2 linked regions of the Hahella chejuensis KCTC 2396 genome follow. The protein of the gene in region 2 interacts with the protein of the main gene of each other region in a pairwise test. Links are inferred from orthologs where the notes say so. Each region holds a gene or a part of one and is shown on either strand. Other genes may lie near its edges. The genes, in order: mobA and glp.

Region 1 (7,859 bases), 340 kb from region 2 along the record:
CATCAGAGAGAAGTTGATGCCGAAGACGCCGGTGAAAGAGAAAGAAGCGCCAGTTGCTCCTGTTGAGGCTGAATAACCCGGGCTTTTCTATATATTACCTTTCTACTAAAAATAAGGGCGGCCCTTGAGCCGCCCTTATTGCGTTTCCTTGTCCATATTCCTTCTCTCTACTTTTCCGTATCGAGTATTGTCCTTGTCGGATGGCTGGTTGACCCGTGTTAAAGGATTTTCTTAGTCATAATCCTGGAAGGCTCGCTTTCCATTCCATTGATATCCAGTACGGTGACGGCGAAATAGTGGACGCCCTTTTCCAGGTTGGAAAACGCATACTCAAACTGCTGATCCCCAACTTCGGTGTATTGCCAGTCATTGTCTGACTCATGTTGGTGATACACGCGATAGCCTTCCAGTTCATATAGCTCGATATCACTGCCGTCTTCCCGAGTATATGGAGGCTCCCAAAAGATAAATGCGCTACGGGCGTAATTGGTTGATTGCTTCGCAGCGGCGATTTGAGGCGTATTCTCATCAATCCCAGAGGACGCTCCTCCAGTTCCTCCACCGCCACACCCAGTCAATAGGGCGCTTGCCAGAGTGAAGCCCAAAATGGCAGTGATGGATCTAGAATTTGATTTGGCGCGGTGAAAAATACTTTTTAAGTATGAAAGGGCTTTGACCTCAAAGTTAACTTGATTCAAATCATTCCCCTATTAGTAGAGTTAGAGTTATAAGTTGACGCTATAAACAGATAACGCCCCGCGCTCTTAGTCAGGATTCGTGCCAATAATGTCGGGATGTTGGAAATATTTATAAAAAACAAAGAGTTAAGCTTTCTGTTTATCTCTTTCTGCTTTTAGACTATTGTGAAAAGGGTTGCCTTTTTCTTACCAGAACGCCGGTGTTTGAAATTATCTCTATAATTTTCAAATAGTTAGATTGTCTGTAATTGGCGACAGCCATTGTGGAATCGAAAATGTAACTTGAGCTGTTGTGGAGAGGGAGAACGAATATGAAGTGGGTCGTATTGCTAGCTATAGTGGTTGCGGTTGTGATTTGGGTGGTAAGAAGTAGGAAACGAAATCCTGTCAGCGATCCTGAAGTCAAAGAGCTTGATCAAAAGCGCTATTACGTGACGCCACCTAAGCCGGGTGACCTAGAACCCGAGGATAAAAGCGGCACGCAATACTAATTTGGCGGAAAGATTTAAAGCGGTAATGGCCAACTGCTTTTGGTCAGGGCGACCATGACGATATAGGCGAACGCTGTATAGGCGCCAAGTCCAAACAGGACGCGAGTCCTCTTTGTCTTACCTCTCTTGAGCGCGAAAACGCCTAACGCGATGTAAATGATTAATCCCACCACTTTTGCGGTGAGCCATCCGTTATGGAAAGGGTATTGCTGAAGTTTTAGCGCTAGTCCTATGGCGCTCAACAGTAGCAATGTGTCGATAATGTGCGGAAGAACCTTGCTTAATTTGTGCTGTAAGAGTGGACTCCCCAGAATCATCCATATAAAGCGTAAGGTAAAGGACGCGAAGGTCAACGCAACGCAGGTCATATGAATGTGTTTGAGCAGCATATAGCTCATGATTGGCTCCTTTCACAGCATCTTTATTGTTCAGGTTTGTTGGAACGACGGCCGCCTATTAGAAATTCTTTCCTTAAAAACTTAAAGTGTTAGTCAGCATTTCTTTATCTATTGCGCGCGGCGCGCAGCCTTTATCAGGTGGTTTCTGAACGATGAGTGACAACATAAGAATCGATGTGACAACGGACGACTTTGATCTCGGAGAGGAAACGCGTCGATTGACGGATGGCGATACCGCTGTTGGCGCGGTTTGCAGTTTTGTCGGTTTGGTGCGGGATTTCAGTGATAAGCCAGATGTAAAGGGGCTTTATCTGGAGCACTATCCTGCGATGACAGAAAAATCGCTGACTAAAATCGCAAAGGAAGCTTTTCAGCGCTGGGATTTGAATGGAGTAAGAGTCATCCATCGTGTTGGCGAACTCTGGGCGGGAGATCAGATTGTGCTGGTGGTGACCGCAAGCGCCCACCGTGGTGACGCTTTCGCCGCTTGCGAGTTCATCATGGATTATTTAAAGGTGCAGGCCCCATTCTGGAAGAAAGAACTGACGGCGGAAGGGGAGCATTGGGTGGAGGCCAAAGAAAGCGATCAGGTCAGGGCGGGAGAGTGGAGTTCCGAACCGGAGTAGCAGTAGTGACTTGGCGCGAACCTAGTGGCGCGAGTATTTTTGTTATTGTCCTTGAGAGCTGTCCAGATGCGCCAGTTCATCCAGCGTATTGATGTTATAAAACATTTCTGGACGATCGCTGAAGTCGATTCTTTGTAATGGGCGTGAGTCAAGCCAGCGTTTGACGCTGCGTCCATCGCTTTGCAGATAGCGAAGAATATCTTCAAAACTGCTGGCGGGAAGCAGGCAGTGCAGATATTGCAGCCGCTCTCCATCCCAGGCGATGCTTATCAGATTATCCCGCCTGCCGGCAAACATTCGAAGCGCGTATTCAGGTGTTAGAAGGGGCGTATCGCAGGGGCTGATCAACAGCCACTCTTTACTCATATGCGGCTGTGCGGAGTAGATTCCCGCCAGAGGGCCGGCAAATTCTCCCCAGGCATCTGGAAAGACAAAAGGCGTCATGCGTTGATATTGGGCTGCATTGCGGTTACAGCTGATTAATACCCGTTCGCAGGTTTTGGCGAATGTGGATTGGATATGTTGGGCGAGAGGCTGACCGCGCCAGGAAAGGAGTCCTTTGTCATTGCCGCCCGCACGCTGACCTTTGCCGCCCGCGAGTATCAGCCCGTCGCAATCCAACAGGGTCGATGGTCTAGTCATGAGGCTCTTGAGCGACAGGTTTCCTGCGTTTTGCTGAATAAACCTTCAATACGGGACAAAGCATTATCAACTTCTCTGGAGTAATCTCTGCTGGAAGCGCAATAGGCGAATTGGATGCCGTATCTGAAGCCATACTCATGTTCGCTGCAGTTAAGTATTTGCGCCTGAATGCCGTTTTCAGCAATGTAGCGGCCACGGAAACAAAGTTCAATCTTCTCGCCGAGACGAAATTTCTGACTGCTATGAAACGCCATGCCATAGCGATTAAAGTCTATGCAGTTAACAACGATGCGAGTCTTGGAGCGGCTGAACAGGCCTGACAAACAAACCACTGCTGTCAGGGCTGACGTGGTATGCCGTATTTTGATGCGACGTTCTGATTGGGTGGGAAAAGTCACTTCCTGCATGATCTTGTGCTGAGTCTATATCTTTTTGGTAATAGCGTTAGGCCCGATGGATTCCCTTTACCGGGCTTCTTATTTTATTAGTTGGATTTGGATAATAAATGCTCAGATTTGCGTTTTGTGAGCTGGCGCAACCTGGGGGGGGGGGCGACAGGTCAAACAGCCGTATTCACCAGCCTTCCTGTTCTACTCTCCAGCTCTTCCGGCTGCCCGTCTCGCGCTCCGAGCAGTTTTGGGGTGCGCCGGTCCCTTCTTTTGCGGCGCTCCTGGCCCTCGTAGTCGTTTCCCTCACTGCGCCGGCGATCCGGACGCATGCGACGGTCATGCAACTCGCCCTCTGTCAGGGGAGCCTGCGCCGGCGTTGACTCGACCTGTGCGGACTGCTTCAAGGAAGCTGCGCTAGGGGGGGAAGGCCTGTTTCTGGCGTCATTAATGTACATGGTTGGATTTCCTCTAACAGGTTGTCTTTCATTTTTTCAATCATTCCCTATTGTTGTATTAACTCGCCTTGAATTGTCGCGTGTGGCCCTGTTTTCGGTCGGCGTCGCCGTAACCGGAGTTACGCTAAACTTATAACGGCGGATATAGAAAAAACTTTAATCCGACTATTCAAGATGCTGTGCTTTTACTGGCTGCTAGTGTCGCTGGGCGTGGTGACGGGGAGCATGACGGATAATTGTGTAAAAGCGGTTTTGCGCTAAAGCTGATTTGGTTAAACTTGACCCTTTTTTGGGAAGTCGCAGGTGAGCCGGCGTGGCGAGCAGCGATCTATACACGCATTTTGACGCCCCGGTTTAGCATCGGGCGGAGTCTATGAGTAAGAAAAAGCCCCTACCAATCCAATCGCTCTACAAACCCTGTCTCACAAAAGATTTCAAATTCAGCAGCACCCGTGCTCTGGAGCCGCTGGAAGGCATTCTTGGGCAAAACCGCGCTCAAGAGGCAGTGCAGTTCGCCATATCCATGGCGGACGCCGGCTATAACATATACGCCATCGGCCGCAACGGTCTGGGTAAGCGGACGATGATCATGCGCTTCCTGGAGAAAAAGCGCTCTGAGGCGGTCGCCAGCGATTGGTGCTACGTCAACAACTTTGATGACGTGCGCTCGCCTAAAGTACTGCGCCTGCCAGCCGGTCTGGGAATGCCGTTAAAGAAAGATCTGGAGCAGCTTTTGGTGCGCTTGCAGAAAGGCATTCCGCAGGCGTTTGATAACGAGTCATATTACGAGCGCGCAGAGCAGATTAAAAACGAACTGAGCCAGAAGCAGGAAAAATCGCTTAGCCGTATCGCCAACGCCGCCAAAAAGCAGCAAATCAGCCTGACGGTGACGACCCCGGGCGGCTATCGTCTGGTGGCCACGGACGGTGAAAAACCATATAGCGCGGAGACTTTTGCGGAGTTGCCCGAAGCGCGCCAACAAGAATTTGAAGACGCCATCAACAAGCTGGAGAAAAAACTCCGCACAGTGTTGCGTCGACTCAGCCAGTGGGAACAGGAGTATGCGGACAAGCAGCAAGCGCTGAATGAAGAGATAGCGCTGGCGGTTTCCCAGCACCTGATCGACAACCTGAAGAAAAAGTATCGTGAGCATTTGGAAGTCGTCGAGCACCTGGAACACATTCAGGCGGACTTGCTGAAGAACGTTGAGATTTTTCTGGACGACGGCGAAGAACAGGCGGCTCTGGCGGCGGCCACTATGGATAACAAGCTGCCCAGACGCTATCAGGTGAACGTGATGGTCCATCATGACGCCAATGGCAATGCGCCGATCGTCGTGGAAGATAACCCCAACTACTTCAACCTGTTTGGGGCGGTGGAAAATGTCACCTATAAAGGCACCGTGTTTACCGACTTTACATTAATCCGGCCCGGCGCTCTTCATCGCGCCAATGGCGGTTATCTCCTTATGGACGCCGTCAAAGTGCTTGAGCAGCCTTTTGTATGGGATGCGATCAAGCGTACGCTGCGCTCAGGCAATGTGACTATGAACGCGCTGGAGAAAGAGATAACGCTGTCCGGTACGATTTCTCTGGAGCCGGAGCCAATGCCGCTGGAAGTGAAGATCGTCCTGTTTGGCGACAGGGATACTTACTTGTTGCTGCAGCAGTATGACCCGGACTTCGGCGAACTGTTTAAGGTCACAGCGGACTTTGAAAGCGAGATTTCGCGCACCCCTGAAACGCAAATGCACTACGCTCGCTTTATTACCAGCCTGGTGCGCGAAAAGGGACTGATGCCTTGTGATCGCTATGCAGTGATGAGAATTCTTGAGCATAGCGCTCGCGTCGCTGAAGATCAGAACAGACTGTCTTTGCACGCGGCGGATATCGCCAATCTCTTGCGCGAGAGTAACTATTGGGCCAATGAAGCCAAGGCTAAAATGATCCATTCAGAGCATGTAGACAAGGCTTTGCGTAGCGCTGAATATCGCTCGAGTCGAATTCGTGATCAGGTGTTCGACAGCATCCGCGACGGCACCACGCTGATATCCACTATCGGAGAGAAAGTGGGACAAATCAATGCGTTGTCTGTGCTAAGTACGGGCGATCATGAGTTTGGCGTGCCGAGCCGGGTGACTGCAACCACGCATTATGGCGATGGCGAAGTGATCGATATCGAGCGTGACGTTAAATTAGCTGGCGCTATTCACTCCAAGGGCATGATGATTCTGTCCGCCTATCTGGCTTCAATTTTCGGCAAAAATGGCCCAATCAGGATTTCCGCCAGTATCGCCTTTGAGCAGTCGTATAGTGAAGTCGATGGCGACAGCGCTTCCATGGCGGAGTTTTGCGCAATCATTTCTTCTATTTCCGATGCGCCTATCAAACAGAATATTGCGATTACCGGCTCAATGAACCAGTTTGGCGACTCTCAGCCGGTCGGCGGAGTCAACGAAAAGATTGAAGGCTTTTTTGAAACCTGTTGCATCAAAGGCTTAAGTGGAGAGCAGGGCGTGATAATTCCCGCTTCCAACGAACACAACCTGATGCTGAACAAGCGTGTGCTGGATGCCTGCAAGGAGAAGAAATTCTTTATCTATTCCGTCAGGAATGTGGGAGAAGCGCTGGAGATTTTGACGGGCTTGCGAGTCGGACAGCCAAACGAAAAAGGAACTTATAGTCGTAATACGCTGTTTGGCATGGTTCAGCAAAAACTGAAGCAGTTGAAAATGGCGGAGAGACGTCACTAGAACGTCTCTTCTCGTTAGATAAGGCGTGCGGCGCCTCTAGCCGCATGCCTAACTATGGGCTTTAACTGGTTTAACTACTGTCCCCAAAGGGAGCCTTGCGCCGCAATGGCTGCAGAAACGGGCTTCCGCTTCGTGTAAATCTTTCTCGCAGGAACGACAGGCCAGGCTTAGGTAGTTGTTGCGCAGGACATTGGAAAGTTCGGCGGTAAAAATACCGGTTGGCACAGCGATGATGGCGTAGCCCATCACCATGACCATCGCCGCCATGCCTTGGCCAAAATCAGTCTTCGGGGCGATGTCCCCATATCCCACTGTTGTGAGTGTGACGATTGCCCAGTAGATGCTGCGTGGAATACTGGTGTAACCATTAGCGGGCCCCTCTATTAGATACATCATGCAGCCAAACAAAGTGACCAGCACCAGGATGGAAAACAGAAACACCGTCACTTTTTGCCGGCTTTGGCGAATTGCGTGCAATAGCAGATTGGCCTGAGAGACATACTTCGCCAGCCTTAAGATACGAAATACCCTCAGAACTCGGAGCACCCTGATAACCAGAAGATAGTGCGCGCCGCCCACGAACAAACTCAGATAGGTTGGGATGATGGAGAGCAGGTCGACAATGCCGTAAAAACTGAAAATATAGCGAACGGGCTTGTCCACACAGTAAATTCGCAACAGATACTCAATTGTGAACAATATTGTGAAGAACCACTCAATAGCCACGAACCAGTCGCCATACTTCAGCCGGAAATCACTGACGCTGTCCAGCATAACGGTGATAACGCTTATGAGAATGCCGCCGATCAGCGCTATGTCAAAGGCTTTGCCGGCAGGGGTGTCAGCGTGAAAAATAATGATGTAAAGCTGCCTACGCAGCTTGTCGTTAATAGACATGTTTTTCTCGAAACCGGTTTAACGGATAACCACGCCGCAGATTCTAATTCATCATTGAGGATGCGCAACCGTTTACTGGTGTGCGGCGATAGATATCAAGACTGAGTGGAGAGCAATCAGGCGGCGGGAATATATCGATAAGTCAGGTTTACTCGCGGACCCACGGGCGCCTTCGTTTTAGGTAGTTGGTGGCGCCAGTGGCGCTGCATGTCTCCAGACATGATCAGCAGCGAGTTATGCAACAGCTCTATCGCCAGGGTTTGGCCTCCCCGTTTGGGCTTAATCTGAAACGTGCGCGTCGCGCCAAAAGAAAAAGAAGCAATAATGGGGGCGGGCCCCAGTTCTGGCTCATCATCAGCGTGCCATGAAACGCTGTCCTGTCCGTTTCGATACAGGTTACACAGAGCGCAGTTGAACTTGGCTGCGGCGTGTTCAGAGGCGATATGACGCAACTGTTGTAACAACGGGGAGAATGGAGTGGGGTTAAGGCGCAGGCCGGAGTAAGCATAAT
Region 2 (7,957 bases):
ACTGGCCAAAAAAGGCGCGCGCTTCACGCACCATACGTCCATTGCTCCTACCGGCACCATTTCTCTGTCTCTGGCCAACAACGCCAGCAACGGCATTGAGCCCAGCTTCGCCCATCACTACTCCCGCAACGTGATTCGCCAGGGCAAGAAGACCAAAGAGAAAATGGACGTGTTCTCCTATGAGCTGCTGGCGTATCGCCACCTGGTCAATCCAAAAGCGATGCCATTCTCAGAGGACGCCGAAGCGCAATTGCCTGCGTACTTCACCACCAGTGACGACGTAACCCCCAAGCAACATGTGGACATCCAGGCGGCGGCGCAACTGTGGGTGGACTCCTCCATCTCCAAGACTGCAAATGTCCCCACCGATTTCCCATACGGGGAGTTCAAGGACATTTATATGTACGCTTACGAGAAAGGCCTGAAAGGCTGCACCACCTTCCGCTTCAACCCGGAAGCGTTTCAGGGCGTACTGGTCAAAGAAAAAGATCTGGAGAACACCTTTTACGAGTTCACCACAGAAGACGGTCAGACCATCAAGCTGAAAGGCAACGAAGAAGTTGAGTACGACGGTGAAACCCACACCGCCGCCAACCTGTTCGACGCCTTGAAAGAAGGCACTTACGGAAAATACTGAGGCGAAGTCCTGGCGATTTCGTAAAATCGCCGGGTTTCTCCATAGAAAATGTTAAAAATGGGCGCATAATATGCGCCTGCAGCTAGGTTTTCCCGGGAAAACCTGAGCAAAGCCACCGTACACAAGGGTATACAGTCATGGCTGTTAAAATTGAAAAGAAAATTGTCGGCTACAAAGTTCACAAGCCCAGTGACGTTGCGCCGGCAAGCGAACCGGTCCAGGAGCAACCACAACCGGTTGAAATGAATGAAAAAATCGAGCGCCCGGATTTCCTACTCGGCACGACTTACAAGATCAAACCCCCGGTGTCGGAGCATGCGTTTTATATCACCATCAACGACATCCTGTTGAATGAAGGCACCGACCACGAAACTCGTCGTCCGTATGAAATCTTCATCAACTCCAAGTCCATGGAGCACTTTCAGTGGGTTATCGCACTGACGCGGGTTATTTCCGCTGTGTTCCGCAAAGGCGGCGACATCACCTTCCTGCTGGAAGAGTTACTGTCCGTACATGATCCCAGTGGCGGTTACTACAAGAAGGGTGGTATTTTCGTCCCCTCTCTGGTGGCGGAAATCGGCGCAGTGATTGAAAAGCACATGAAAGCGCTGGGCATTATCGAGTCCGAAGAAATGAGCGACGCTCATAAACGCATGATCGCGGAGAAACGCGCAGAGTACGAGGCGAGGCAGAAAAATGAGGCGAGCGCAGATGGCTCGGCATTCCCCGCAAACGCGACAATGTGTAAGAAATGCAGCCAAAAATCCGTGATTTTGATGGATGGATGCCAAACATGTCTCAATTGTGGAGACAGTAAGTGCGGCTGAACAACTGTTAATAAAGTTGTTATGAAATCAATGTCAAAATAGGAGGGTAAGTCCCTCCTTTTTTCGTTTTTGGAAACGGTGGACCGAGATTTGCAAGATAACTAAATCCAAGTAGACTAACGCCCTACACAACTTCAAGGAGAATATATGATTAAAAAGTGTCTGTTTCCGGTAGCTGGTTACGGAACCCGATTCCTGCCCGCCACCAAAGCCATGCCTAAAGAAATGCTGCCAGTCGTGAGCAAACCACTGGTTCAGTACGGCGTTGAAGAAGCAGTCGCCGCTGGTATGAACTCTTTCGGTTTTGTTACCGGCCGGGGTAAGCGGGCCATTGCGGACCACTTTGATATTTCTTATGAGCTGGAACAACAGATCAAGGGAACCGGCAAAGAAGAACTTCTATCCAGCATTCGCAGCCTGATAAATAACAATAAATTCTCATTCACCCGCCAAAATGAAATGAAAGGTTTAGGGCACGCTATTCTTTCCGGACAGACCCTGATCGGCGACGAGCCGTTCGCGGTTGTGCTTGCGGACGATCTCTGCATGGTGGAAGAAGGCGAAGACAGCGTGCTGGCCCAGATGACCAAGCTGTACAATCAATTCCGTTGCAGCATTGTGGCCATCCAGGAAGTTCCACACGACGAAGTTCACAAGTATGGCGTCATTGCCGGCGACCCAATGAAAGAAGGCCTGTTCCGCGTCACAGACATGGTAGAGAAGCCACCCGCCGATCAGGCTCCCTCCAATTACGCCATCATCGGCCGCTACATTCTGACTCCGGATATTTTTGACATCATCCGCGACACAGAGCCCGGCAAAAACGGTGAAGTTCAAGTGACCGACGCCCTGCTGAAGCAAGCCAAAGACGGTTGCGTACTGGCGTATAAATTCAAAGGACGTCGTTTCGACTGCGGCAGCATTGACGGCTTCGTCGAAGCCACCAATTATGTTTACGAGAACGTGTACAAAAAAGGCCTGATGTAAACCATCTCCTTTTTATATGCACCAAAAAAGCGCCTAAACAGGCGCTTTTTTTATTGCCGCATTTAAGATGCTCCCGCAGGATTGACTGACAACTAATATGAAACAAAGTACAAACGAGGGAAGATCAGTCTCCATTATTCATCAGCTGCAGGATAAAACGCTTTTTATCTTCATCGCTGGCGCGAAAGCGTTTCAGCAACAATCGCTCTGTCGAATCAGGCAACGCCTCTTCCATCACCTTGGTCAGGCGCTCAATGACCGTATCCAAATCCCCGTCCTCACCCATCTCAAAACCGGGTAAGTCCAACTGAGGGTTGGTTTTCTCATTCTGATCAAAATCCAGCAGCGCATCCAGGGAAACACCCGTCTTTACGCAAAGATCAAACAGGTTATCGATAGAAGGGTAACAACGCTGGGATTCAATGGGATTTTCCCAACCAGCCACAACCGTGACATCCACCTGACAAAAGGTGGCAATATCCTCAAGGGTAAGCTTTTTCTTGTGCCGAAAATCCCGAAGGCGCTGATAGAAGGTTCGAAGATACTTCATGCCCCGCTCCGTGACTGGTTTTCAGCAATCGTATCACTAAAAAGTCAACACAAACCAGATATTCAGATGCCATAAGACCTGAATAAACGGAACAATTTTTGAATAGTTTTAAAAATTAAAAAGATCACTGACAAAGAAGGGAATTGGTAGGACCGACCAGATTCGAACTGGTGACCTCCACGATGTCAACGTGGCGCTCTAACCAACTGAGCTACGGTCCTGCTGTCAGCGGGTGCGTAAGATAACAAAGAAGCCTGACCTGAGCAAGCATTTTTATTCACATTACGCACATCATTTAAATATTTGATTCCTTCCATGAAATACGATCAAAAAACGCCCTTATAATCCCATAGAGACAAAGGAAATATACTCCACCAGATCCCCACGTCGAATCGTCGTATTCGCCGGCGCTACGGCGAAGCCGTCCGCCCAGCTCGCGGAAGACAACACGCCTGAGCTTTGATTCGGGTGCATTTCCAGCCCCGCCCTTCCCTCATCGTTCACCGAGACTCTAACGCGCAGATATTCCTCACGCCCGCCAGGCTTGGGGATATCAAATAACGCAGGCAGACGCGCCTGGGAAGACAATCCTATCTCGTGAGCGCCCTGCATCTTCAAAATATAAGGTCGCGCCAAAATGCAAAAGGTCACGAACACTGCGGCAGGGTTACCGGGAAGGCCGAGAAATGGAGTCGAACCAACCTGACCAAAAGCGAGGGGCTTACCGGGCTTTATGGCCAATCGCCACATATTCAGCTTTCCGTTCGCTTCCACCGCCGCCTTGACATGATCTTCCTCCCCCACCGAAACACCGCCGCTGGAAATGATCAGATCCGCATCCTCGGCCGCTTGCAATAGCGCCCGCTCCGTCGCCTCATAGGTGTCGCCTATCACGCCGAGGTCGACAACCTCGCACTGAAAGCGAGATAACAAACCACACAGCGTATAGCGGTTAGAGTTATAAATCTTTCCCGCCGGCAGAGGCGCGCCAGGCTCAACCAACTCATCGCCCGTAGACAACACCGCCACCCGCAGTTTGCGGCGCACCTTAACTTGCGCCACGCCAACGGAAGCGATCAACCCCAAGTCCTGCGGAAGCAGCTTTTTACCTGCGCCGACAACAATCTGACCTGCCTGAATATCCTGACCGGCCTGGCGCAGATTATTGCCCAGCCGCACGTCAGCGGGAATGATCACCGTCTCTCCTTCGAGGCGACAGTGCTCCTGCATAACAACAGCAACGGCGTTATCAGGAATGGTTGCCCCTGTAAAAATGCGCGCCGCAGAGCCCGGTTTTAAAGGCGCCGGACTCTCCCCCGCAGGAATACGTTGCGAAATCGGCAATGGCGTCTCCATCTCCGCCTCACAGGCGTCGATGGAAATAGCGTATCCGTCAACTGCGCTATTATCCGTCGGCGGAACCATAATGGCCGACACCACATCCTCCGCCAGCACTCTGCCGACCGCCTCAAGCAAGGGAATAGTTTCATCCCCTGCGATGGGTTGCGCGGCCGCCTGTAGAATACACTTGGCTTCCGCTACGGGACGTAATCCAGAGGAAGGCGCGTCACAACTGTGACAACCATGAATCTGAGAGCCGGAAACATTCATCCGCGCGGCCCACAGCCAGACTTTACAGACCCCGCAGACTCTTTTCCTGGACGCTTCAGCAGGCCAACAAAGTTACAGGGTTTGTGTCGCGCATCCAGTTGCTCGACGATGATTTTATTCCAAGCAGTTTTACAGGCGTTTGTAGAGCCCGGCATGCAGAAGATCACTGTACCATTAGCGAGTCCGGCGATGGCTCGGGACTGCACCGTGGAGGTGCCGATCTCTTGATAGGATATGGCGCGAAACAACTCGCCAAACCCTTCCACGTCTTTATCGAACAGCGGCTTGATCGCCTCCGGCGTACTATCTCTGCCAGTAAAGCCAGTGCCGCCCGTAATCAGCACCACTTGCACCTGTGGGTCCGCAATCCAGGCGGATACCACCGCCCTCATCAAATAGACGTCATCTGGAATCAACGTCCGATCGATAATTTCATGTCCCGCTCCCCGCGCGCCGTCCACAAGAGCCTGCCCGGAGGTATCCGTCTCCTGCGTGCGCGTATCGGAAACGGTCAATACCGCCACGTTAAGGGGCATGAACTCGGCTACGATATGCTGTCCCATGATTTTACACCTTGACCATTTGTGTCGGATTCTGCCGAGAGCAGGCAGAAATTACTATTGCCCAATATAGGTATACACGGAGCCCAGTTGCTCAGGGCCGGACTGCGTCACCTGCAGGTCTTTGAGCAATCCGTCGCTGAGCCCATAGCACCAGCCATGCACCGATAACGGCTGCCCTCTGCTCCAGGCGTTCTGCACGATGCCAGTGTGACAAACGTGGCGCACCTGATGCTTCACGTTCAACTCACACATACGGTTGACCCGCTCATTCATATCTGTGATGGCGTCCACTTCTTCCTGATGCTGAGCGTAAATATCCTTGATATGACGCAACCAGTTATCGATCAGGCCAAACTGGTCCGCGCCCAGCGCCGCACGCACGCCACCGCAGCCGTAATGGCCCGTGACGATGATGTGCCGCACTTTGAGAACTTCCACCGCGAACTGAATAGAAGAAAGGCAATTGAGATCGGAGTTCACCACCACGTTGGCCACGTTGCGATGCACGAAGACCTCTCCGGGCAGCATGCCGACGATTTCGTTCGCCGGCACGCGACTGTCAGAACAGCCAATCCACATATAAGTGGGCGCCTGCTGGCGCTCCAGAGTCGGGAAAAAGTCGGGATCAGCCTTGCGGATTTTCTCCGACCACTTTTTGTTATTTAAAAGAAGCTGGTTAATTTCGTTCATTTATCACACACGATAATAGTCACGATACCATTCAACAAATTTCTTAACGCCCTCTTCCACGGTAGTGGATGGGCGATAACCCACATCGTCGATCAGCGCCTGAACGTCCGCATAGGTGGCGGGCACATCGCCAGGCTGCATAGGCAACAGATTTCTTTCCGCTTTCTTGCCCAGGCACTCTTCCAGAATTTCTATGTAGCGAGACAGCTCCACTGGATTGTTGCTACCAATATTATATATACGATACGGCGCTTTACTGGTGCCCGGATCAGGCTGCATGCCGTCCCAGTCCGGGTTGCTCGGCGCGACATGATCCAGCGTACGGATGATCCCTTCCACAATATCGTCGATATAAGTGAAGTCGCGCTTGTGCTTGCCGTAATTGAATACGTCGATCGGCTCCCCTGCGATGATCTTGCGAGTAAAAATAAACAGCGCCATATCCGGACGCCCCCAAGGGCCATATACGGTGAAGAAGCGCAGGCCTGTCGTCGGAATGCCGTACAACGAGCTGTAGGTGTGCGACATCAACTCGTTGGACTTTTTAGTAGCCGCGTACAGGCTCAAAGGGTGATCCACGTTGTCGTGCACGGAGAACGGCATGGACTCGTTGGCGCCGTAAACAGAGCTGCTGGAAGCGTACACCAAGTGATCAACCTTGTTATGACGGCAGCCTTCCAGAATATTCATATGTCCCACCAGGTTGGCGGATACATAAGCATGCGGATTTTCGATGGAGTAACGGACGCCAGCCTGGGCCGCAAGGTGGACAACCCGGTCAGGCTTATGTTTGGCGAAAAGAGCTTCAATACCTTCGCGATCCGCAACATCCAGACGCACATCAGTAAAGCCTTTGTATGGCGTCAAACGCGCGAGACGAGCTTCTTTCAGGGAAACTTCATAATAATCATTGAGGTTATCCACGCCGATGACCTCATCCCCACGATCCAGCAGCCTCAATGCGACATGAGACCCAATAAAGCCTGCTGTTCCTGTTACTAACACTTTCATTTTACATCCCCCAATACGAATTCAGTCTCGAAGCGCGTCCGGCGATAAATAGTCCACCGGACGCTCAAATAACAATCCAATCGCCCTGCAAAAATCAGGGCGCAGTCATATCAGAAATGAACGCTCACTCCGAGATATGGTCCGCCGATATCCACATCAGCGTCCACATCGCTGACATCGTCCAGCTCCAGTTGCATTTCACGCCAACCCAGCTCTACGCCCACCACCTCGATTTCATAGTTGATGCGGGCGGCGACGTCTAGCATGCGGTTATCACTGTATTTCAGGCCTGCAAGAGATGCGCCGACGCTTAAGCCGGTAAGAGGAAGGTCTACACCCACTGCGCCATACAGCATCGGCACGACTTCGTCGATGGCTGTGGTGCTTTCATTCGTAGATGCGCCTTTTTGCTTAATAGTGATCTCACCGTCAAAAATACGGGCCTGCAGACCAAGGTCAAGTGATACGACATTATCTAAAAGACGCCAATAGGCTATAAGGTCGGTATGAGTCAGATCCACGTCCGTGTCGACATCGCCAGTAAAGGTCACGTCATCGAATGTTTTGGTTAAAGTTCCTTGGCCGTTCTGGCTGAGTTCAGTGTACTGCAGGCGCAAATTGGGCAGCCCGGGAACGAAGTGCTCAAACGCCACATAGCCTTGAATAAAGGTGTCGTCGTCCAAGCCCAGATCTTTTTCCAGATCTACGGATTCCGAACCTGACTGGACGTCGCCGGTAAAGTCCGCGTTCCAGCCGCTTATCCCGGCGAACAGCCCGATCGTATCAGCATAAGCGCCGTTACAGGCCATAGCCGCCAATAACGTCATCATTGCTCTTTTCATTAATTATTCCTCTATTTCATTGGCGAATAGCCCGCCCTGCTTTACCAGATGGGCTTAATAGTAATGAGAGGAGCCTGCGTCAGGCCGGGCGTCGTGCGAAGGCTCCCGGGCACAGCTTAATTATTGATTATGAACGGTTGCTGAACCAACTTTATTTACAAAAAGGGCCGGCGATGGCCGGCCCAATTGGGAGAATGATTAGAACTGAACGCCCAGCCTGCGGCCGACCTCTTCGTAAT

Evidence for each region.
Region 1: the proteins of glp (region 2) and mobA interact in binary tests that used the Escherichia coli proteins (3 or more experiments, as listed by UniProt). The link is inferred for Hahella chejuensis KCTC 2396 from one-to-one orthologs.

The regions. Positions count from the first base shown.
Region 1 is NC_007645.1:5,368,522-5,376,380, reverse strand. What follows is about bases 1,056-3,909. They hold mobA (molybdenum cofactor guanylyltransferase MobA), read right to left. Parts: upstream 2,856-3,909; coding sequence 2,256-2,855; downstream 1,056-2,255. Other genes in these bases: HCH_RS23460 (hypothetical protein), read right to left, coding at 3,415-3,699; HCH_RS23465 (PilZ domain-containing protein), read right to left, coding at 2,852-3,262; moaE (molybdopterin synthase catalytic subunit MoaE), read left to right, coding at 1,740-2,213; HCH_RS23480 (SirB2 family protein), read right to left, coding at 1,204-1,587; HCH_RS23485 (hypothetical protein), read left to right, coding at 1,056-1,189. Outside these bases: recombinase RecA, read left to right, coding at 1-76; HCH_RS23490 (fibronectin type III domain-containing protein), read right to left, coding at 219-698; more of HCH_RS23485, read left to right, coding at 1,010-1,055; HCH_RS23455 (Lon protease family protein), read left to right, coding at 4,073-6,451; HCH_RS23450 (ion transporter), read right to left, coding at 6,500-7,348; HCH_RS23445 (alpha-ketoglutarate-dependent dioxygenase AlkB family protein), read right to left, coding at 7,465-7,859. UniProt on the Escherichia coli protein: Transfers a GMP moiety from GTP to Mo-molybdopterin (Mo-MPT) cofactor (Moco or molybdenum cofactor) to form Mo-molybdopterin guanine dinucleotide (Mo-MGD) cofactor.
Region 2 is NC_007645.1:5,030,853-5,038,809, forward strand. The notes cover bases 2,477-5,428. They hold glp (molybdopterin molybdotransferase MoeA), read right to left. Parts: upstream 4,613-5,428; coding sequence 3,341-4,612; downstream 2,477-3,340. Other genes in these bases: HCH_RS21960 (helix-turn-helix domain-containing protein), read right to left, coding at 2,576-3,001; moaB (molybdenum cofactor biosynthesis protein B), read right to left, coding at 4,609-5,175; can (carbonate dehydratase), read right to left, coding at 5,230-5,428. Also shown: HCH_RS21945 (adenosylcobalamin-dependent ribonucleoside-diphosphate reductase), read left to right, coding at 1-637; HCH_RS21950 (ribonucleotide reductase subunit alpha), read left to right, coding at 775-1,464; UTP--glucose-1-phosphate uridylyltransferase GalU, read left to right, coding at 1,612-2,451; more of can, read right to left, coding at 5,429-5,865; HCH_RS21985 (NAD-dependent epimerase), read right to left, coding at 5,869-6,876; HCH_RS21990 (TIGR04219 family outer membrane beta-barrel protein), read right to left, coding at 6,987-7,718; purC (phosphoribosylaminoimidazolesuccinocarboxamide synthase), read right to left, coding at 7,917-7,957. UniProt on the Escherichia coli protein: Catalyzes the insertion of molybdate into adenylated molybdopterin with the concomitant release of AMP.